3 regions of the Pelosinus sp. sgz500959 genome follow, and region 1 is predicted to be linked to each of the others. Evidence: riboswitches for the same ligand, from Rfam matches in the RefSeq annotation. Region 1 holds a riboswitch; each other region holds the start of a gene.
What was found. Region 1 has a riboswitch for glycine ahead of ACAN52_RS09180 (amino acid permease). Riboswitches for the same ligand answer to the same signal wherever they lie in the genome.
Positions count from the first base shown of each region.

Region 2: another riboswitch for glycine. It lies ahead of ACAN52_RS15215 (ABC transporter substrate-binding protein); the one in region 1 lies ahead of ACAN52_RS09180 (amino acid permease).
Region 3: another riboswitch for glycine. It lies ahead of gcvT (glycine cleavage system aminomethyltransferase GcvT); the one in region 1 lies ahead of ACAN52_RS09180 (amino acid permease).

Region 1 is NZ_JBGJZL010000005.1:23,405-30,747, reverse strand. It holds gene ACAN52_RS09185 (CitMHS family transporter) at 1-1,019, opposite strand, end outside; gene ACAN52_RS09180 (amino acid permease) at 1,657-3,045, opposite strand; glycine riboswitch at 3,286-3,382, opposite strand; gene ACAN52_RS09175 (hypothetical protein) at 3,650-3,787, opposite strand; gene ACAN52_RS09170 (DJ-1/PfpI family protein) at 3,873-4,709, shown strand; gene ACAN52_RS09165 (PLP-dependent aminotransferase family protein) at 4,917-6,314, opposite strand; gene ACAN52_RS09160 (Rpn family recombination-promoting nuclease/putative transposase) at 6,627-7,343, opposite strand, start outside.
Region 2 is NZ_JBGJZL010000009.1:138,884-146,226, forward strand. It holds gene citG (triphosphoribosyl-dephospho-CoA synthase CitG) at 1-339, opposite strand, end outside; gene ACAN52_RS15205 (nuclease-related domain-containing protein) at 361-1,086, opposite strand; gene fliW (flagellar assembly protein FliW) at 1,338-1,793, shown strand; gene ACAN52_RS15215 (ABC transporter substrate-binding protein) at 1,852-3,018, opposite strand; glycine riboswitch at 3,207-3,308, opposite strand; glycine riboswitch at 3,315-3,394, opposite strand; gene ACAN52_RS15220 (beta-ketoacyl-ACP reductase) at 3,570-4,313, opposite strand; gene ACAN52_RS15225 (sigma 54-interacting transcriptional regulator) at 4,585-6,675, opposite strand; gene ACAN52_RS15230 (GntP family permease) at 6,946-7,343, shown strand, end outside.
Region 3 is NZ_JBGJZL010000005.1:146,813-154,155, forward strand. It holds gene ACAN52_RS09685 (MDR family MFS transporter) at 1-992, shown strand, start outside; gene ACAN52_RS09690 (carbohydrate kinase family protein) at 1,079-2,188, shown strand; gene ACAN52_RS09695 (glycosyltransferase) at 2,088-3,296, shown strand; gene ACAN52_RS09700 (NDP-sugar synthase) at 3,293-4,057, shown strand; glycine riboswitch at 4,156-4,244, shown strand; gene gcvT (glycine cleavage system aminomethyltransferase GcvT) at 4,400-5,503, shown strand; gene gcvH (glycine cleavage system protein GcvH) at 5,506-5,895, shown strand; gene gcvPA (aminomethyl-transferring glycine dehydrogenase subunit GcvPA) at 5,897-7,243, shown strand; gene gcvPB (aminomethyl-transferring glycine dehydrogenase subunit GcvPB) at 7,240-7,343, shown strand, end outside.

The sequences.
Region 1 (7,343 bases):
ACTCCCAAAATCATATGAATATAAGGCCCTAAAGCAGCAGGAATGATAGAAATCATAACTTTAGCCATGGCATCAATCATTTTAGTTCCTGACAGTACGCCCAAAAAGATACCCGATGATAGCAAAATGGCTGCCATAGAAATAGAATCTCCAGCATGAGCCTTAATTCTAGCACCTTGCTCTTTGACATTTGGATAATTGATAACAAGGGCAAAAGCCAATCCGATCATAAAGCAGAAATATGCTTGCCACTTAGTTAAAACTAATAACGCAATCGTGCCTATAGCAATGAGGGCATTGACCCAAATAAGTTTTGGACGTTTAAGGGCTTCTTTCTTAGCATCGAATTTAGCTTCTTCCTCAGTAATATCAGTGTTGATATTTTGCCCAGCTCCGCGTCTTTTTTCGAGAATACCTAAAATGGCGGCAAAAATGGTATTTACAATTATACCTGCCACTTGAAGAGGGATTAAAGTATGCCATAAAACATTAGGATCTGAGTGAGTTACAGCGGCAACCCTAGCAGTTGGTCCGCCCCATGGTACTAAGTTCATAATACTCATGGCCATACCGCAAATCAAAAGTAATATGACTGGCCGTATATTTAGTTTCTTATAAACATTTATCATGGCTGGTACAGTGATTAGAAGGGTTACTGCCAGCGATCCATCAAGGTGGGCAATTGTAGCTATAAAGGACGTGGCTACAGTTACAGCAACAACGTTATTGCCTGCTTTTTTGACTAAAAAATTAACAAATGGGTCAAACAAACCTGCATCCATCAAAACACCGAAAAAGGTAATTGAAAATATAAATAAAATGGCAACACTCGAGGTAGTCATTATACCTTTTTGGGCATACTCAGCAATATTGTTAATTCCAAAACCGGCTATCAAGGCAGCTACCAACGGAGTGGCAACAAAAATAGGGGTTGGAGTCACTTTTGACTGTAACAACATATAAACGATTACACCAATCATTCCAAAGCCTATCGCTGCTAAAACATTAGGGTCTATCATATTTGTTCCTCCTTTAATATATAGTTTGCCGAAAGTTGATGGCAGAAAAGACGTAGGGTACCTCCTTTTCTTTAATATCAATTAGTTTATTAAGATTAGAATAATTGAATATTACTAAATATACAATTGTTTTGTTCATTTAGTTTATTTTGTTTATTTTGTTTGTTTTGATTATTCAATTTATTCGTTCATGCTTTTAGGCGATAATGGTTAGTTGGCCTACCTACTAGGAGATTTTCAAGTAGTCTTTCTATTTAAATATTTCTCTATAAAATTCAGGTTTACGCTCTCCATTCTCAAAAGCCTTAAATACATTATGTGAAAAATAAGTTGCTCAGGGGACAAGTTTACTGTCCCCTATGTTTTCACATTTATCAAAATTATCCATATCCCGTTTTTTAAACATACTATCATTTTTTTATTTAAGGAATGATAGTTCATCCATAGTTTTTTGGCTTCAGTAGTTGGTCCACCAGCTGGTGATGATGTCATTATTTGCTGATTTATATAACTCTCCTCTATACTCATCCCCCATGGCCAATTTCATCTAAAGCTATCTAACAAGACAGGTTCTTTCAAACTCGGATAGCTTATAACTTTATAGATTTTTCACTTTAATGTATCGTGCTGGCGTTATTTAAACACCTTCTACTAAACGATTTTCGTCCTCGGCCTCTTCTGCTTTCGATTTAACAATCTTATAAATCACACCAAGCATTATAAACCACACTGGGGTTATAAACAGTGCTACACGAGTTTCCTCATTAAGTGCCAAGGTAACTAGAACAAAAGCAAAAAATGCTAAAATTACATAGTTAATGATCGGATATAGCGGCATTTTGAATTTGCTTTTAGCAGCAAGTGCAGGATTGGTTTTCCGATATTTCAGATGACAAATCGTGATAATTGCCCAAATAAAAATAAAACAAAATGTTGATATACTGGTAATTAATACAAAGATTCCTTCTGGCATAATATATTGCAGGATAACCGCAATCAAGACGACAAATGTAGAGACGATTGTTGCATTCGCAGGTACTTGGTTAGAAGTCAATTTTTTCATTGATTCAGGTGCATTATTTTCTTTTGCCAGAGAGTAAACCATGCGACTTGTACTAAAAATACCACTGTTACAAGCAGATGCAGCCGATGTTAGGACAACAAAGTTTACAATTGTTGCTGCAGCTGCGATTCCCACTGCAGAAAAAACTTGAACAAAAGGGCTTCGTTCTGGACTAATGGAAGTCCAAGGGTATATGCTCATAATGACAAGAAGCGCTCCAATATAGAACAGAATCACTCGGATTGGAATATTATTGATGGCTTTAGGTATAACATTTTCTGGATCTTCTGTTTCACCAGCGGTTAAGCCAACTAATTCGATTCCCGTAAAAGCAAATACAACCATTTGAAAAGAAAGGATAAAACCGCTTAAACCATTAGGCATCCAACCACCATAACTCCAAAGGTTACTAAAGCTAGATACACCAGCATCGGTAGAAAAACCTTTAATAATCATAAATGTACCAATTACAATCAACGCCATAATGGCAACTACTTTGATTAAAGCAAACCAAAATTCCATTTCACCAAATAACTTCACAGCAGTAAGATTCATAATCAGCAAAATCATAAGAATGATAAGACTGGGAACCCATTGTGCAATACTCGGAAACCAGTACTGTATATAAAGACCAGCAGCCGTTACATCAGCCATAGCCAGTGAAATCCAGCAAAACCAGTAGGTCCATCCCGTAATAAATGCCGCTCGATCTCCCATATACTCACGTACAAAATCGACAAAAGAATTATACTTTAAATTAGAAAGCAATAATTCTCCAAGGGCACGCATTACAAAAAAGCAAATTAGACCTGTAATCATATAGGCAAATAAAATAGACGGACCTGCCAAATGAATGGATCTACCTGACCCTAGAAATAATCCTGTACCAATTGCACCACCAATTGCCAATAATTGAACATGACGATTTTTCAATCCTCTTGATAAATTTTGATTTTCTACCATATGTACTCCACCTTTTTAACTATTACTTTTTTTAATTGTTAGTACTGTAAATCCAATTTTAGAGACTTACGATTTGTTCATTTCTCCCAACGTATTTAACACCGACCTCAAAAAACACAGAAAGAGACCAGATTATAAAATCTGACCTCAACAAATACACTAATAAACCAAATGATTACATTTAGCTAAAAAAATACATAAAGAGACCAAATCATAAAATTTGGCCTCAAAATAAAACAGCTAATTTGCTCTGTCCTTTTACCTGAGAGATTCACTGATTTAAAATACATCAGCTTGCTCCTTCGGTGCTCTATTGAGGCTCTCCAGAGTTTCGTCCAATAACGGTCCTTTTACCTGAAAGCATTACATCTTCGGTGGATTAAAAATCTCTCTCCCGTCATCTTCATACGAAGTTCAGTATTAAATTTTCAGTACAGTTATACACTTTATCACCTATTTATACAAACGTCAACTTAAAATGTACATTTATGACACTAAGGGACGCTCCTTTTTTGACAACTTTATTGTGACAAAAAAAAGAACGTCCCTTAGTGTCCCGCAAAAAAAGAACGTCCCTTAGTGTCCCGCTGGCCACTTAAACGAGTCAGAGAACTGTCACTTGACTCATTACATTACCTGCCGGACTTTGAATAACCAGTCCATGTTCGCGTAACTGTTCCGCTCTCTTTTTCCGTACTAAAAAAGTTATATCAATAACTACTGGCCTCCTTCCGTCTTTCAAATCTGGCTCTTCTCCAAGCGACAGTTTATATGATCTAATATAACTATCACGTGCACGGGATAATAAATGTTGGAGGTTCTAAGTTATGACTAATAATGGATTACCCTTGAAAGTAGGCATATTTTTATTTGATGGTGCTGAGACAACGGATTTTATTGGACCCTATGATGTATTTTCCGCTGTAGATTTCATCTCATCCCAAGAGCAGACAACTCTATATCAGACATCGCGTACTCTGTATGAGATTTTCACTGTCAGCGAAACTAAAAAGGATCTGCACGTTATGGTAGGCGGATTAGTTGTTAAGGCAGAATATGATTTTAACGATTGCCCCGAAATTGATATCTTAGTTGTACCTGGTGGACTAATAACGGAGGAACTTTTAGCCAATACCAAGGTAATTAACTGGTTGCAAGATCAGAGTAAAAATACGATTATCACCTTATCCGTATGTAGCGGAGCCTTATTACTTGCCAAAGCAGGGCTCCTTAGCAAGTTGCCCGTAACAACACATCATCTATGCTTTGGTGACTTATTGGCTATAGATCCTACAATCATCTTGAAGAAAGATGAGAGATTTGTTGATAACGGCCAGATTATCACGGCAGCTGGAGTTACAGCTGGATACGACGCAGCAATGTATATCGTCGCTAAGACAGTCGGAGGTGATGCTTTCTTTAAAGCAGGCGAAATACTAGAATACGGAGATGCTTGGAAGAGCGTACAAAGACGCCTAGCTGGGCTACCTGTCCATCGCACAATTACCGATAAATGTATCAAATGCGGTAAATGCGCGAAAATTTGTCCACACGGTGCCGTTGTTCAGGGCGAAACTCAGTTTAGGATTGAACCAGAGTACTGTGTTGGTATAGGTCCATGCAACAAGGTATGTCCGGTAGCAGCTATTGAATCATCATTTTAGCTGGCAATTCAGTAAAATGATAATTGTTACTTATCCAGAACTTATATAAATATGCTATAACGCCAGGGAAAACAGTAAAAAGCTCTTCTCCCTGGCGTTACTATATAATGTAGAAACCACTATGAAGGTTCGTATTTATTTTGTAATGATATGCCAACTCTCTGATAAATAAAAAATTTACCTTATCTGCATAACCAAGCTTGAACTCTAAATCAACTCACTTAACCAAATCTGACGCAATAATCGGACAGCCGGATTGATATCCTCGTTCTTAATGGCTCCGAAACCCAAAAGAACAAGGGCTGTTTTACCGGGCGAGGATTCCACCCATATATTTTCACTACGAATATATACACCGGCTTGAACCGCCTTCTCTACCAAGTTTTCTGAGGACATTGACTGATTAAAATGCAATAGAATATGAAGACCGGCATTTCCCCCGGATACTGTCACAGCATCGCCGAAATGCTCTTGTAATGCTCGCAACAAAATATCTCTTTTTTTCTTAAACTGACGAAGCATTTTCCGCAAGTGACTTTCAAAAAGATTTTCCTTTAAAAACAGTTCTAGTGGTTTTTGAATAAGCAAAGGCACTGAACAAGCATAATTTTCATTTTTTTGTTGCAAGCGCAGCGCTAAACTTTTGGGTAATACCACATAAGCAATCCGCAAGGAAGGAGAGAGAATCTTGGAGAAGCTACCGATATAGATTACTTTATCTGGTGCCAATCCTTGTAAAGCCGGTGCTGGTTTTACATCATAACGTAGGTGGCAGTTATAGTCATCTTCAATAATCAAAGAATCCCGTTCATAGGCCCAATCAATAAGCTGCAGTCGCCGAGTTATGGACATAATTTGCCCTGTAGGGAATTGATGTGAAGGTGTTACATATACGGCCTGGGCATTGGTGGTTCGTAATGCTTTAACGTTAAGGCCATGGTGATTAACCGGCACGAGTGGCACCTGAAAGCCATAATTGGTAAAAGCTAAGTGGGCAGCAGCGAAACCAGGATCTTCCATGGCAATGAAGTCTGCTACCTTGCGGAGAAGCTGACAGACAACCGTAAGTCCATGGATCGTTCCAGAAGTAATCAATATTTGGTCGGCTGTACATCGGACATCCCGATATTCATATAAATACTTTACCAGTTCCTGACGTAGTCCAGGTTCTCCCATAAAGTCACTGTAGTTCAAAAATTGTTCGTTGTTTTGTTGCAAACAGAGGTTAGTTAATCGTTGCCATTGGGCAAAGGGAAAGGTCTGCTGGCTCAGATTGCCATACCGGAAATCATATAACATTCTGTCCGGCTGCAATTGATCAACAGGCGTGTCCGAAACAACTTCTGTATACGCAGAAAATTTAGTGTTATGAATTGTTTCTACGTAATAACCGCTACGGCTTTTGCCAACAATATAACCCTCAGATAAGAGTTGCTGATAGGCGGTGTCCACAGTATTCCTACTAATATGAAGTTCCGTCGCGAGGCGGCGGTTGGAAGGTAGTTTGGACTGCGCGCTGAGTTCACCACTTAGGATTTTGGCGCGAATTTGCTGGTAAAGCTGCTGATAGAGTGGTTTTTTACTGTCTGCAACTAATAAGTACATGTTACTCCTCCTTTAAAAACTACCGCCTATAAGTAGTTGACGATTATTGCTCACCGCGATTTCCCAAATTAGCTAAATCATCTTCATTTTTATTCCATACATACATAAAAACACCTGCCAAATTAACAGAAACTTGACTGGAGTTCTACTCTTTTCATCATTACAAATGATCCGGTTCTCCCCAACTAATCATAAACGCTAAAAAAGCCATTTGTCCATTACTAGACAAATAGCTTTTTACTGTTTCTGTAAAAAAATTCGGATTTGATTGGTGGAGGAAAGCCGTGACCTTGCAAATCCACCCTTTTTCATTTAGTTTTTTAGCTGCATAACTTGTTCTAATGATAACGCCGTAATATCTGCAATATCTTCGAGCGAAGAACCTTTACTTAACATACGCAATGCAATTTCTCGTTTACCTTGCTGAATCCCTTCTTCTTTAGCATAATGTAATGCAGATATCTGATCACGTAATGCCTTTTCACGCATCTCATACAGATAACGTTCCTTGTCACGCTTTAGGAAAATTTCTTCCGCTGTTAATGCTTTTTGAATAGCAGGCTCACTCATGACAATCTCCTCCATTTCTTGCTGATCGGCACTACCACCTAAGTAAGTTAACCATTTTTCAAGTCGTGTTTGCGGCTTGATGTGTAGCGATTTCCATTTCGGTAATTCCAAAAAATGAACCTCAATGTCACGATTTAAACGATACCCTGTCTTTATATCATATAACGCAAAAGTACTATGATGATTTTGGCTATCTGGTAAAAATGAAAATGCCAGTACATTAATAGTTACCGTACGGCAAAGTTCTTTATAGGTCTGACCGCTTTGCAGTTGACCTTGGTATAGTTTAGCCCAGTAATACAAGGTACGTTTGTCAATATCACGCTCATTAACGACTTGCACTTCAATATTTAGCAAGCTTCCATCATTTGCTTTACCCAAGATATCAAGACGAGATAATTTATCTTGCAAGTGCGTTGGGTCAAGTTCTCGCTCTGCCAATGTAATATCAACCAGTTC
Region 2 (7,343 bases), on a different contig from region 1:
TACATCAATATCTAACAAACGAGCAAAAGGATATTCTTCTTCAATCTCCACCGTAATCTTTTTAATAAACGATCCTATATCCGTTGCTGCCAACAAGGCCTCAGGACCAGTCACTGCATTGACTTGTTCTTCACCAATGACGTTAAGCCGCCTTCTAACGGTTTGTACAGCATAATCTCTAAGCCTTCTCAGGATAGGCAGATCCTTCACAGGACCTGGCATATTGATTGTAATACTAACGAGAGCCGTTGCATACTTTTTTCTAAAATCTTTTTGCCTATTATAGCGAGCCTCTTTCCCGGCTAATATATCTTCTAATGTAATCTGCGGGTTTATCATATCCACACTCCATCTAACTCTCTACTTCTTTTGCACCGATGATATCATTTCAACCACTTTAGCAATTAATGTCTTATTCAAATATTGTCGATTTTTACATGTCAAAATATAATGGTTTAGTCTTTTTGCTGGGAAAATGATTGGAATACTACTGTTTTGAACATTTACATTCACATCTTCATTGGTAAATAATATTATACCTTCAACCCATACATTAATTCCATTCTCTTTTAAAAATTTTGATAATTTATAAACTTGCCCTTTCACTTGCTTCACTGGATTATTCATTTTTTTTGAATAACGGCCGCCACCTCGACCGACTTTAAGTTGCGTCCATTCTGAGGCTTCCGCATCACCAACGATCTTGCCATTATGATTTTTAACTTCAACAATATAAATGCCTTTCATTCCTACAATAATTAAGTCTGTTTCTTGACTATAATTTTGATATGAAATGGTGACATTCGTGAATACATGATAACCTTCAGGAAGTTTTAAAGCCTGAGCTAGCCCCAAATTTTCACCTTTAGCACCAAAGCGAAAAATAACACCTCGCTTAACAAAATAACTTGCAAGTACCATAAACATCATAATCGGCAAAAAATAGTACCACTTATTCACTTGAATTTGTTGGACAAAGATAATATAAAATGAAGTGATGACCAACACAAAAAAAATTAAACCAGCAATTAAATTTCGATTCGCTTTACCACCTAAGTTATTTCTTCCTTTGTGAAAATTAGCCATATTATTCTCCTAAGTTCTTTAAACTTTCCCCACACTCATCATTTATCATTATTTATTATTAATTCTGCCCAAAATCAAAAAAACCTCCATAAAATACAATATTCTCTTTTTTATATTTTAAGAATATTGCATTTATTTCGAAAATGCAAAAGGTTTTTTGATGTTTATGTCGAAGGCTGTCATTAATTAAGATAATTTGAGTCGATTCTATTGATTCTAATGTAATTAAATTAAAAAGGGGCGATGTGAAAATGATCATTCAATCTACACGTTTTGGCGAGTTAGATGTCATGGACACGGACATTATCAAATTCCCTCAAGGTTTACTTGGTTTTCCAGAGGAAAATGCCTTTGTTCTGATCCCCCACCACTCTGATAGCCCATTTGTTTTCTTACAATCAGTCTCAGAACCTAATCTCACATTTATCATGTTGGAAACTTTAAATATCTCAAATGAATATGAATTTTTACTGGATGATGCAGTTCTTGAAGAGTTACATTTATCACCTGATAATCCTCCCCTAGTCTATAACATTGTAACGACGGCAGAAAAAGAAGATGATATGACCGTTAATCTTTTAGCGCCTATTATTATCGATACGAAGCAACGCCTAGCAAAGCAAACTGTTTTAGAAAAAGTCCCTTACCAGACTCGCCATCGTATTTTTCCTGAAGGAACATTAAAGAAAATGAAAGAACTCCAATAAAAAATAAATGGGGTCAGGTTTGACTTGCTTCACAAATCAAACCTGACCCCATATTCCTTTATGGCTTAACAGTCGCCTTAAACATTTGTTTACCATCTTTCATTTCAATAATCACTGCATTTTTTACAGCGTCATGACTTTCATTGAGAGTCGTGGCTCCTGTAATTGCAGGATAATCTTTAGTTGCTGCTAACGCTTCACGAATTTTTTCTGGTTCAACACTATTAGCACGTTTGATGGCATCAATGAGTATGTTCGTTCCATCATAACTAAGTACAGCCATGGCATCTGGCGCTTGTCCATACTCTTGCTTGTAGGCTGCTACAAAAGCTTGTGAAGTTGCACTCGTATCATCCACTGCGTAATGGTTCGTAAAATAAGTATTGTTGAGGGATGCTGGACCTGCAATTTCAACTAGTTTAGGTGAATCCCAACCATCTCCACCAACGATTGGTGCTGTAATACCAAGTTCACGTGCCTGTTTTACAATTTTACCAACTTCTTCATAATAACCTGGAAGATAAATGACTTCAGGATTTAAGGCTTTCACTTTTGTCAAAATGGTTTTAAAATCTTGATCTTTTTGTAAGTAAGCTTCTTCCGCTAAAACACTGCCACCGCCTTTAGCAAATGCATCTTTAAAGAACGAAGCTAAGCCTTTACTATAATCACTACTGCTATCAACGAGCATAACAGCTTTATTAAGTTTCAATGTATTGAGTACAAAATTTGCTCCAACAGTTCCTTGGAAAGGATCAATAAAACATACACGGAAAGTATAATTCTTTACTTTACCAGTTTTTTCATCCACAGTAACCTTTGGATTGGTAGCACCGATTGCCATATAAGGAAGTTTGCTTGCTTCAGCTACGCTAGAAGTAGCAATGGCATTAGAGCTGGAAAAAATACCAGTTACAGCAACGACTCTATCTTGCGTCGCAAGTTTAGTCATCGCATTAGCTGATTCAGAAGGCTCACTTTTATTATCTGCAATGACGGCCTGAAGTTGTTTACCAAGTACGCCGCCTTTCGCATTTGCTTCTTTGATTGCCATCTTTGCTCCATTAGCGGAAGATGTGCCAAACGTTGCATTACCACCAGTCATTTCATTCAAAACACCAATTTTAATATCTTTGGAAGCGGAATTTCCGCACCCAGCTAACACACCAGTCATTAATAAGGCTACCATTGCTAAGACAACTAATTTCAAATTTCCTTTACTCATTCGAAAAATCTCTCCTTTTTTTTGCATTACACGAATTGCATTGATTTTCATCCTTCGACGTACTCTCCCGCTCCCGTACAAAATAAAAGAGCCAAATCACATCATGATTTGACTCTGGATAAACAAATAGGAAACACCAGCAGGTGTTTTCTGCATCACAATAGAAAAATAGCTATTCTTCTATCATGATTTTTGTCTCTGTCCTTTTGCCTGAGAGCTTTGCCAACAAAATAATTTTGTTGTATTTCACCTTCGGCGCCCTATGTGAGGGTCTCTCCAGAGTTCTGTCCATGTACGGTTTCTACTCGGTAATTCGAGTGCCTGAGAGTGTTATTCCTTCGGCGGGCCATTACAGCCTCTCTCCCGTAAACTTCATCCAGATAAACATATGTAGTTTTAGAAAGTACTTTTAAAGCAGTTTCTATTATAAAACAATGTATTGAATTATTCAATGGTAATTATGAAAGTTATTTATTTTTTTTATTTGACCGTATACAAAGGACCTTCCAGATCATCTGGAAGGTCCTGGTGAACATTCACTTTTAATTCAATTATAAAGTGCAAGCACCATCTACACTTAATACTGTTCCATTGATGTACTTAGCATCATCTGACGCCAAGAAGGCAAAAGCTGCTGCAATTTCTTCAGGCTCACCCAAACGTCCTGCAGGAACTTTAACTAAAATCCGATCTTGTAATACTTGCTCAGGAATCTTTTTCACCATATCTGTACCAATAAAACCAGGTGCAACACAATTGAAACGCAAACCAGATTTGGCCATTTCTTTTGCCCATGATTTGGTCATTCCAATTACGCCCCACTTAGTCGCTGCATAATTAGTTTGTCCCATGTTGCCATAAATACCAACTACAGAAGATGAAGTTAACACAACACCTGATTTTTGTTCCAACATAAATGGTAATACTGCAGAAGTACAATTAAATACACCAGTAAGATTTACGGAAATAACTGCATCCCAAGCATCTTTTGTCATTTTCTTCATCATGGCATCTTTTGTGATTCCTGCATTATTAATTAAAACATCAATTTTGCCAAAAGTTTCAATGGCTTTATCAATCATGTTCTTGACACTCTCTGGGCAAGACACGTCAACTTGAACATAAACTGCAGATGATCCTTTTTCTTCTACTTCTTTTACAGTCCCTGAACCATCAGCAAAATCAGCGACAACAATCTTGGCACCTTCTTCTGCAAATCTAAGAGCAGTACATTTGCCAATCCCATTAGCCGAACCAGTAATTAAAACAACTTTATCTTTTAAACCTCTCATCATAAAAACCCCTTCCATTCTATAATCTGTAATCCTGTACCTTAAACTTATGCAAATTTTATGCCAATATTTTTTTTAGCAATAAAGACTGACAAACTCAATCATTATCATCAATCGACTGTCTACTCTTTTTTATGCAACTTGATAACGTACTTAAGAATAGACAATACTTGTGTAGTATATTAGACACTTTAAAAAGATCCCTACAAATGATTTAGAGTTTAAATGATAAAGCACTCGTCGAGTTATCAACGAGTGCAGATTGATTTTTTAGTTACTGAATGTTATATTTCTTCATTTTTTGATAAAAACCAGATCGATGAATACCTAAGATTTTGGCAGCTTCACTCTTATTGCCCCCTGCAGTTTCCAATGCTTTTAAAATGGCTTGCCGCTCTGCATCGCCCATCATTCCAGCTAAGTTGTCTGCGCTGTCTACTTGGCTCTTTGCTTTGTTAATTTTTCTGAGCGCAGGTGCTAAATGTTCAGGTACAATAAAGACTTCATCCTCATCGATTAAATTGACTGCTCTTTCCAGTATATTTTCTAGTTCTCTTACATTTCCTGGCCAATTATAGTTCATCAGGAGTTGCAGAGTCGCTACCGATACCCCTTCGACACAATGTTGTACCTGTCGATTGATTTTCTTTAACAATACATTGCATAACATAGGAATATCCTCTGTCCGTTCCCGTAGTGGAGGAATATTAAGAGATACAATATTTAAGCGATAATATAAGTCTTGACGAAATTTTCCTTCCTCAATCATTTTTTCTAAATCTCGGTTAGTCGCTGCGATAATCCGTAAATCTAGCTTTAATGTTTTAGTTCCGCCGACACGCTCAAACTCTCTTTCTTGCAATACACGCAGCATCTTAGCTTGCATGGAAAGAGGCATATCACCAATCTCATCTAAGAAGATCGTCCCACCATTTGCCAGTTCAAACCGACCTGGTTTGCCGCCTTTTTTAGCACCAGAAAAAGCCCCTTCGTCATAGCCAAACAATTCCGATTCCAAAAGATTATCAGGTACTGCCGCACAATTGACTTTAATAAATGGGCCATTATGTCTTAAACTATCATTATGAATGGCATGAGCAAATAATTCTTTGCCAGTCCCACTTTCCCCTAAAATTAGAACAGTAGAATTACCTTTCGCTGCCTTAGCCCCAATGGCTTTCGTCCACTGCATCTTTTCACTCTCACCAATAATCGTATCAAAGGTATGCTTACCACCATACACTTTTCGTAGTTCTTCTTTATAATACTCTAATTCAAACTGCAACTTATTTAATTTAATTGAAAGTATTTTTAAATCTTTAACGTCTTTAAAAATAACCTTGCCTACAGCTCCAACGAGTTTTCCCTCTTTAATAATCGGAATTCGAGTCACTACACAATTATGCTCATTTATTCTTTGAATATCTGTTACTTCTGCTTTGCCGCCTTGTGCTACAACATGCATTCGAGTATTGGGGATAACATCTGCTACATAGCTCCCTACAACTTTCCCAGCTTCAACGCCAAGAAAATCACAATAAGATTGATTGATCATAGTGATAATGCCCTTTTCATCAACAATAACAATTCCTTCAAAAATACTTTCAATTGCTGATTCCAGGGTACTTTTTAAGTTTTTTACATTTTCTAGTTCGGCAGCCACTGCTTGCAATTCAGTAATATCTTGAAATACAGCAACAGCCCCCATAATTCCATTTGCATTACGAATGGGGGAACGATTGGTAATAATATGACAACGTCCAATGTTTTGCTGTTGATTCAGCTCTGCCACACCCGTTTCCATGACACGAATCAATCCTGTATTGGGTACAACATCATTAATATAGTGCCCAATCACAGCATCAGCAGTCAAACCAGTCAGAAGTTCTGCTGCCGCATTAAATAAGACAACAATTCCTTCAAGATTGATTGCAATAACCCCATTATAAACGCCATTAAGCACAGATTGCATTTCTGTAATCAACGATAATGATTCTTTTGATAGGGCCTTTCTCACCTCAACCGTTTTTAATATCCCAACAAGACTATTTTCTTCATTAAAGACTGGAAAAAAATCATAGTCATCTATCTTAATTTGTTCCTCTAATTCCTTAATTGTCATTGAAGGAGTTAGAGCAATCCACTTATTCTCCATCACATCTTGAACTTGCACTTCATGTCCACTTTCCATGGATAAAGCTTTAATAAATTCATTTTTACCCATACAACCGATTAATTGCCCTTCACGATTGACCACAAAAGCCTCATCAGCACTTGCTTCCTGCAAACGAATGGCAACTTCTTTCATCGTTATCGTTGGTAAAACCATCACTATGTTTGTATTCATTAAATTTTTTACCCGCATTCTCTACCTCCATATCCTTACTCTTTAGTTTTATTAGACACTCATCCTCAGATACCTCTTATTTTATGTCGATTTTTTTATACATGTTGTCTATCTACCTATACATATTTTTCGTACCGTCTATAGAATTCAGCCTATTTCGAATTGGCATAGTATTTGCATATATTAAAGGTTATAGTGAAAGACAGAGGAGAAGGCGGCTTACCAAGAAGTTAGAAAGCCGGTCAACTTGTCTTAAGGCTAATGAATAAAACAGAGGAGGTCATTATTGTGGAAGTTGTCGGTATTATCCTTAGTTTATTTTTGTTAATGTTCTTTGCTTATCGAGGGTTTTCGGTTATTTTATTTGCTCCTGTATTTGCTTTACTTGCCGCTTCGATGTCAGGCTTACCACTCATGCCAGCTTATACAGAATTATTTATGGCCAAAGCCGTTACTTACATTAAATCCTTTTTCCCCGTATTCTTACTTGGTGCCGTCTTCGGCAAATTAATGGAAGATACTGGACTAGCTAAAGGGATTGCTCATGCGATTATGAAATCACTTGGGAAAGAACGTGCCATCTTGGCTGTTGTTTTAGCCGGTGGCGCACTCACATATGGCGGTGTAAGCCTCTTCGTTGTTGTTTTTGCTGTATATCCTTTTGCTTCTGCTTTATTTAAAGAAGC
Region 3 (7,343 bases), 120 kb from region 1:
CTTTAGTTTCTTGGATGGTTTTTATTTCTGCCGAAAAACGAGCTGTTGATCCAGTGCTTAGTTTAGAGTTATTTAAAAATAGAGTCTTCTTGATCAGTAACATCGTCGGTTTTCTTATGGGACTAGGGATGTTTGGCTCTCTTATCTTTCTGCCCCTTTTTTTTCAAGGTGTTCTTGGAATTAGTGCTACAAGTTCTGGTAATACCATGTTGCCGATGATGGTTTCCTTGATGCTCACAAGTATTATTGCTGGGCGCTTTGCAACGAAGATTCCGTTTCGTTCGATGTACGCAGTCGGCATGTCTTTTATGGCATTAGGGTTCTATTTGATGAGCACAATGACAATACATACGACCCAATATAGAGCGATCTTTTATATCGTTATATTGGGTGTTGGGATGGGGATGATCATGCCCATTATCACGATTGCAGTACAAAGTGCATTTGGACCTGAACGCCGTGGGGTGGCAACCTCAGCAACACAGTTTTTTCGCAGCATTGGCGGAACTCTTGGTATGACAGTGCTTGCTTCAATCTTTAATGGCTATTCAAATAACATTATGAAAAAAGATTTTTTTCCCGTCATACAGAGTATTCCTGATATAGAGGTAAGTCCATTAGGCGATATACTAGCAAGAGGACAATCTGATCCTCACAGTTTATTTAATATGCTATTAAGCCCAGAGACCATTCAGATGATTCCAGAAAATCTTCAGCAACTATTCCTTCTACCGCTTAAAAATGCTCTTTCAGAATCTCTACAAATCGTATTTTGGGTTGCCATGCTCATTGCGATTGCAGGTATCGTTATCAGTTTGTTTATGGGAGGAGCTAAGTTAGAAAAAGGGAATGACAGAAGCGGTTTAGAAGAAGCAGGCGTCACATTATTTGCTGAAAATATAGTTTCTGAAGTGGAGTTAGCATCCGAACTTGTTCCTGATCTGATTAAGGAAAGTCAATCTAAGGAAAGACAAAGGAAGAAATTAAAATAATGCTGGTTGTCAGGTTTAATTTCCAAGTTGTTTTTCACGTTATATGTCAGCAATAGGAATATTCATTTATTCGGCAGGAGGGTACTATGAAATTTGGTATTGTAGGGCCAATATCGAAAGATCGGATTGTATGGCCAAATGGAGAAATCCTTTGTAAATTCGGAGCTATTCATTATACTGCACAAGTGTTGGCGAAGTTAGTGGAAGGAACAGAGGACGTTGTTATTTGTTTGTCTCATGTATCTTCAGAAGATCGATTACAAGTTAAAGAATTTCTTAACCATCCTAATATTAATATGGTAGGTATTAATATTTCAAATACAACGGGAACCAGAATTGATTTAACATATGTTGATGAGCATGAGCGTACGAGTTGTCAAACCCAAGTGATGGAACCTATTTCAGCTGAAGAATTAAGCCTTTTATCAGAATGTGATTATGTAATATTAATGCCGCTCAATGAAACGGATATACCTCTTAGTCAATTAGAGCAATTCAGAAGTAAAACTAAGGCTACAATCTTTTTAGATGTTCATGGTCTAGTAACGGGTGTAAACGAAGCTGGAAAACGGTATAGGAAGAATTGGATCTGTTCTGATGAATGGCTCAATCACATTGATATTCTCAAAATGAACGATAAAGAAGCATCGTGGGCTTCAGGACAACTTCTTAGAGAATTTACGGATTATCTGCAATATGCCCTTAGTATAGTGAAAAGAGGGCTAGTTGCCTGCTGGATTACATTTGGTGATCAGTCATCTTTGGTTGCCTGGCAGCGTCAGGATAAAATATTCTGGGCAACTGTTCCAGTGACTGATGTTGGGAGGGTCGTAGATACGATAGGCTGCGGCGATTCTGCGTCGGCAGGGTTTATCTACGCTTATGCAAAAATTCATAGTCCGCTGATTGCTGTAGTACTAGGGAATATGCTTGGTTCAGTGAAAGCGTCAATCTGTGAAACCAATGATTTTCCCACCAAACCTGAAGTGCGGAGTATGATTTATGAACATTACAGAGATTACTTTCACAATTTGCTTGATGAATTCCTTTCCCAACAGCATTTAATCGTCAACGAAGTTAAGGAGGATTTTTTACATGAAAGTTTTATGCACAGCACAAATGGGTACAGGTACAATCATGGGGCAGACAATGAGAGTCATAGCAATAGCCAAGGCTCTGCAACGCCGGGGTCATGATATTCAATTTATTGCAGCTGGTAAATTAGTTTCTATTATTAAAGACTTTGGAATCCATGTCATTGAAGTGGAAGATATGCCTGAGGTGGAAGTTTATAATGATGAGCAACGGCGATTAAATATGCCAAAAGAAGAAATGACTACAAAAATGAAAGAAGTAATGAACGCAATTGCTAAAATTGAAATTGAGATCGGGAAAAGAGAACAGCCCAATCTTATTCTTAGTGGTACTCTTAGTGGATCACGAACGGCTCAGCAATTGGGAATACCTTCTATGATGGTATTTTTGCAGCCGCATGGAGAGAAAACTTTTCAGATGCTCGCCGATAGACTGCAAGGTAATGGACAAGAAGAATCGGAAAAAATAATAGACGGAATGATTGATGTCTTTAAAATGGCAGATATCATTATTCTAGAAGGTATGCCAGAGATCAGTGGCGGAATAACATTTGAAGATTTTGGGCAGAAATTCATGGGCATAAAAGAGAAGATTAGATTTACTGGTCCCTTATTAATAGAGTACCCTGATCAATTGCCGGAAAAGGAAGACTTAAAGCAAATGCATATGGGTGATCGAAATAAATTGATGGTTTACATAACAATCGGTGGGGGTTCATCGCTGATTGGGGAACAATTTTTAAAGATTGTATTAGATGCTCTGAGATTAATACCGGAGGTAACAGGGATTATCGCTACTGGTATGGTAATCCAACCTGAAGTTATCTTACAGTATGATCCACCAAATAATGCGATGATTAAAGGCTATGTTCCAGGGACTGAAATGATCAAGGCCAGCGACGTCACTGTTTTTCATGGTGGATCGTCCACCTTGATGACATGTATTGCTTGTGGAACACCTGCTGTGGTAGTACCTTCCATAGGAGAACAAGAGGACAATGGTGCTGTCCTTTCTGAGTATGGTGCGGGAATCGTATTAAACAAAGCAACATTAACAGCTGATATTTTGGTGAAGGCAATACAAAATATTATCAATAATCCCAGTTATCGCAGAGGAGCTGAGCATCTCAAATCATTAGGAGAAAAATATGGAGGAAGCAAAGTAGCCGCTGATTGGGCAGAAACATTAATGGAGGGAAGTTCTCAATGAAGGCATTGATTTTAGCGGCTGGTAAAGGAACAAGATTACGTCCAATTACTGATTATATACCAAAACCCATGGTGCCATTACATGGTAAGCCACTACTTGAATGGATACTACTGTACTTGATCTCTTATGGCATACGTGAGTATATATTCGCTATCAGTTACTTGGGCGAACAGATTGAGAATTATTTTGGTAATGGAGAAAGATGGGGTATAAACATTCAATATAGTCGTGGCTTGGTGCCTGCAGGTAAGGCGGGAGAGGTTTGGCGTGCCCGTGACCGATTACATGAGGAAGAACATTTTTTAGTTATACCAGGAGATACAATTTGTCACTTAGATTATCATGACTTGATCGAATTTCACAGGCAGCACAATGGGATGGTATCAGTCGCTTTGTCAACTCGATACCGTTTGGAAGTAGGACTGGCGGAGATCGATAGTCATAATAAAATAATAAATTTTCTTGAAAAAGAAAACTTGGATCGTCCAATCAGTACAGGAACTTATTTATTAGAAAAAACAATTTTTCCCTATATTGAAAGATTTAATCCAGATAAGAGGGAAGTTGATTTGCCAGGTGATGTTTTCCCCGTTTTATTACATGAAAGAGAGGAGGTATATGGTTTTATCCAGGATTATGATTGGTGGGATATTGGAAAAATCAATGATTATGAAGCCTTAGCCAAGATGCCTAAACAAGAAGCTGAGCATATAGTATATAAGTCCACCTCAACCATCGATAGCAAAAAATGTGATCAGTAAGATATAAGGGGACAAAATTGCAAGGATGAAATAATGTTGACACAAATTAACTAATTTGTTAGAATATTTATAAATGTGAAAAAACAATAATGTGTAGAATGATGGTTATGGGAGAGATCGCAAACTGCGGCGCCGAAGGAGCAAGAACTTTGTCAAACTCTCAGGCAAAGAGGACCGTAACCTGACTATACTCTGGAGAGCACGCCCGTAAAATGGGCGTCACCGATGGGGAGCCTAGTTAGGCAAAACTCTCAGGTACAACAGACAGAGACAAAGGTGGATTCGTCCGCCTTTGTCTCTGTCTTTATTTTTAAAAAACAATAAAGAAGAGGAGGATGGATTATGACAGTAGGGCGCAAGACACCTCTATATGAAACTCATTTAAAATACGGTGGCAAAATTGTTGAATTTGGAGGTTGGTTATTGCCAGTTCAGTATACTGGGATTTTAGAGGAGCATCGAGCAGTGAGGGAAAAAGCTGGTTTATTTGATGTTTCACACATGGGTGAGGTTCGTGTTAAAGGACCCGATGCTTTCCTTTATGTACAAAATTTAGTCACCAATGATATAGCGCGCCTCGTCAATCATAAAATACAGTATACGCCAATGTGCTACTCAGATGGTGGTGTTGTTGATGATTTGTTGATTTATAAATATAGTGACGAGGAATACCTATTAGTCATTAATGCCGCTAACATTGAAAAAGATTGGGAGTGGATGGTAGAGAATAAAAGGGAATTTGATATAGAACTAATAAATCAATCTGACCAGACAGCCCAGCTAGCTCTGCAAGGTCCTTTGGCACAGAGTATTTTGAGTCAATTGACTGATGCTCCTCTTGCCGAACTAGAGTATTATTGGTTTTTACCTAAGGTCATGGTGGCAGGTAAGGAAACTCTTGTATCAAGAACTGGTTATACTGGGGAAGATGGTTTTGAAATTTATTGTCGTCCAGAAGATGCTGCTGCCTTATGGGAGTGCATCATGAGCATTGGTAAGTCTTATGGTTTGTTACCTGCAGGCCTCGGTTGTCGAGATACCTTGCGTTTTGAAGCTTGTCTGCCCCTTTACGGGCATGAATTGTCGAAGGATATTTCACCATTAGAAGCAGGGATTGGCTTCTTTGTGAAGCTGGATAAAGGTGATTTTAACGGTTCTGCCGCTTTGGCTCTACAAAAGAAAAATGGTTTGAAACGTAAAGTTGTCGGTTTTATTGTGACTGGGCGGGGAATTGCTCGAGCAGAATATCCAGTAATAGCTGACGGGCGATGGATTGGGACTGTTACCACAGGAAGCTATTCGCCAAGTTTAGATAAAAATATGGGGCTTGCTTTAGTAGAAGCTGAGTTTGCTGCAGTAGGACAGGAATTTGAGATAGAGATTCGTGGTAAAAGGGTAGCTGCCCAGGTCATTCCTAAGCCATTTTATAAAAGAGAGGGGAAATAAGGATGAAAATTCTAGCAGAATTAAAGTATTCTCGGGACCATGAGTGGGTAAAAATTGAGGGCAATCGCGCGAGGATCGGAATAACTGATTATGCGCAATCTCAGCTTGGAGATGTGGTTTTTGTTGAGGTGCCGACTATTGATAGCCATATTGCTGTAGGGATGGGTTTCTCGGTAGTCGAGTCAGTAAAAGCCGTATCTGATATTTATGCACCTGTTGGCGGCGTAATTGTAGAAGTCAATGAGGCCCTTACGGATGCCCCTGAAATTATGAATGAAGATCCTTACGGTGAGGGGTGGCTAGCTGTCATCGAAATGGACGCTGAAACTGATCTGGGAGAATTACTAAGTAGTGATGAATATGAAGAATTGATAGGGGCGGGAGGTCAGTAACATGACATGGAGCTATTTACCTCATACCCAAGAAGATCGACGTACTATGCTCAATGCAATTGGTGTAGAGAGAGTAGAAGAACTTTTTAGTGATATTCCAGCACAGTTATTATTTAATCATCCTCTGCAATTACCTGCTGCCATGTCAGAACTGGATTTGGTGAAATCCTTACAAAAGTTAGCAGGGGTTAATGTCAACCTTCAAGATTATACCTGTTTTTTGGGTGCAGGGGCTTATGATCACTATATACCCAGTGTAATTGACCATGTGATAAGACGTTCTGAGTTTTATACGGCTTACACTCAATATCAACCAGAGATTTCTCAAGGGTACTTACAGGCTTTATGGGAATACCAGAGCATGATCTGTCAGCTAACAGGGATGGAAGTTTCCAATGCTTCCATGTATGACGGTGGTACGGCTTTAGCAGAGGCTGCTATGATGGCTTGCAGTGTTACGGGTCGCAGTGAGGTGCTGGTCGTAAATACAGTGCATCCTCATTATCGCAGCGTCCTCACTACCTATGGAATGGATCGGGGCTATACAATCACAGAGTTTGGTTATGAAGATGGTACTGGGAGTCAGAAAGAAATTACCTCGCTCATTAATAAACAGATTGCTGCTGTTATCATCCAATCACCTAATTTTTTTGGGTGCATCGAAGATATAAAAAAACTGGCTGACTTGGCTCATGCTCAAGGAGCATTGCTAATCGTAGCCGTTGACCCTATTTCTCTCGGGATTCTAGAAGCGCCCGGTGTATTGGGTGCTGATATCGTGGTGGGGGAAGGTCAATCCATGGGCCTTGCGACTGCTTTTGGTGGTCCTTATCTAGGCTTTTTTGCGACAACGGAAAAATTAATGCGTAAAATGCCTGGTCGTATTGTAGGGCAAACGGTGGATCACGATGGAAATAGAGGGTTCGTGTTAACCTTACAGGCGAGAGAGCAACACATTCGTCGGGAAAAAGCCACTTCTAATATCTGCTCTAATGAAGCCTTATGTGCTTTGACAGCTGCCGTATATTTGAGTGCTGTTGGTAAGGAAGGATTACATCGGGTGGCTGAATTATCACTGCAAAAAGCTCATTATGCCTATCGTGAACTGACTAAGTTAGAAGGAGTCACTGCTGTATTTGGAGCGAGCTACTTTAAAGAATTTGTGATACGCTGCCCAAAATCCATTGCTGAAATTAATAAAGAATTATTGCAGGAAAAAATCATTAGCGGATTGGATCTTGGCCTTTATTACCCAGAACTTAAAAACTGTATGTTACTGTGCATAACGGAAAATCGGACACAGGAAGAGATTAGCCGTTTGGTAGAAAAATTGGGGGCGATGGTATGAGGAAAACTAAATCCTTGATTTTTGAAATAGGGAAAGCAGGGCGCTGTGCTGTAGATTTGCCTACATGTGATGTACCAGAAGAAGAGATTACCACACTCAT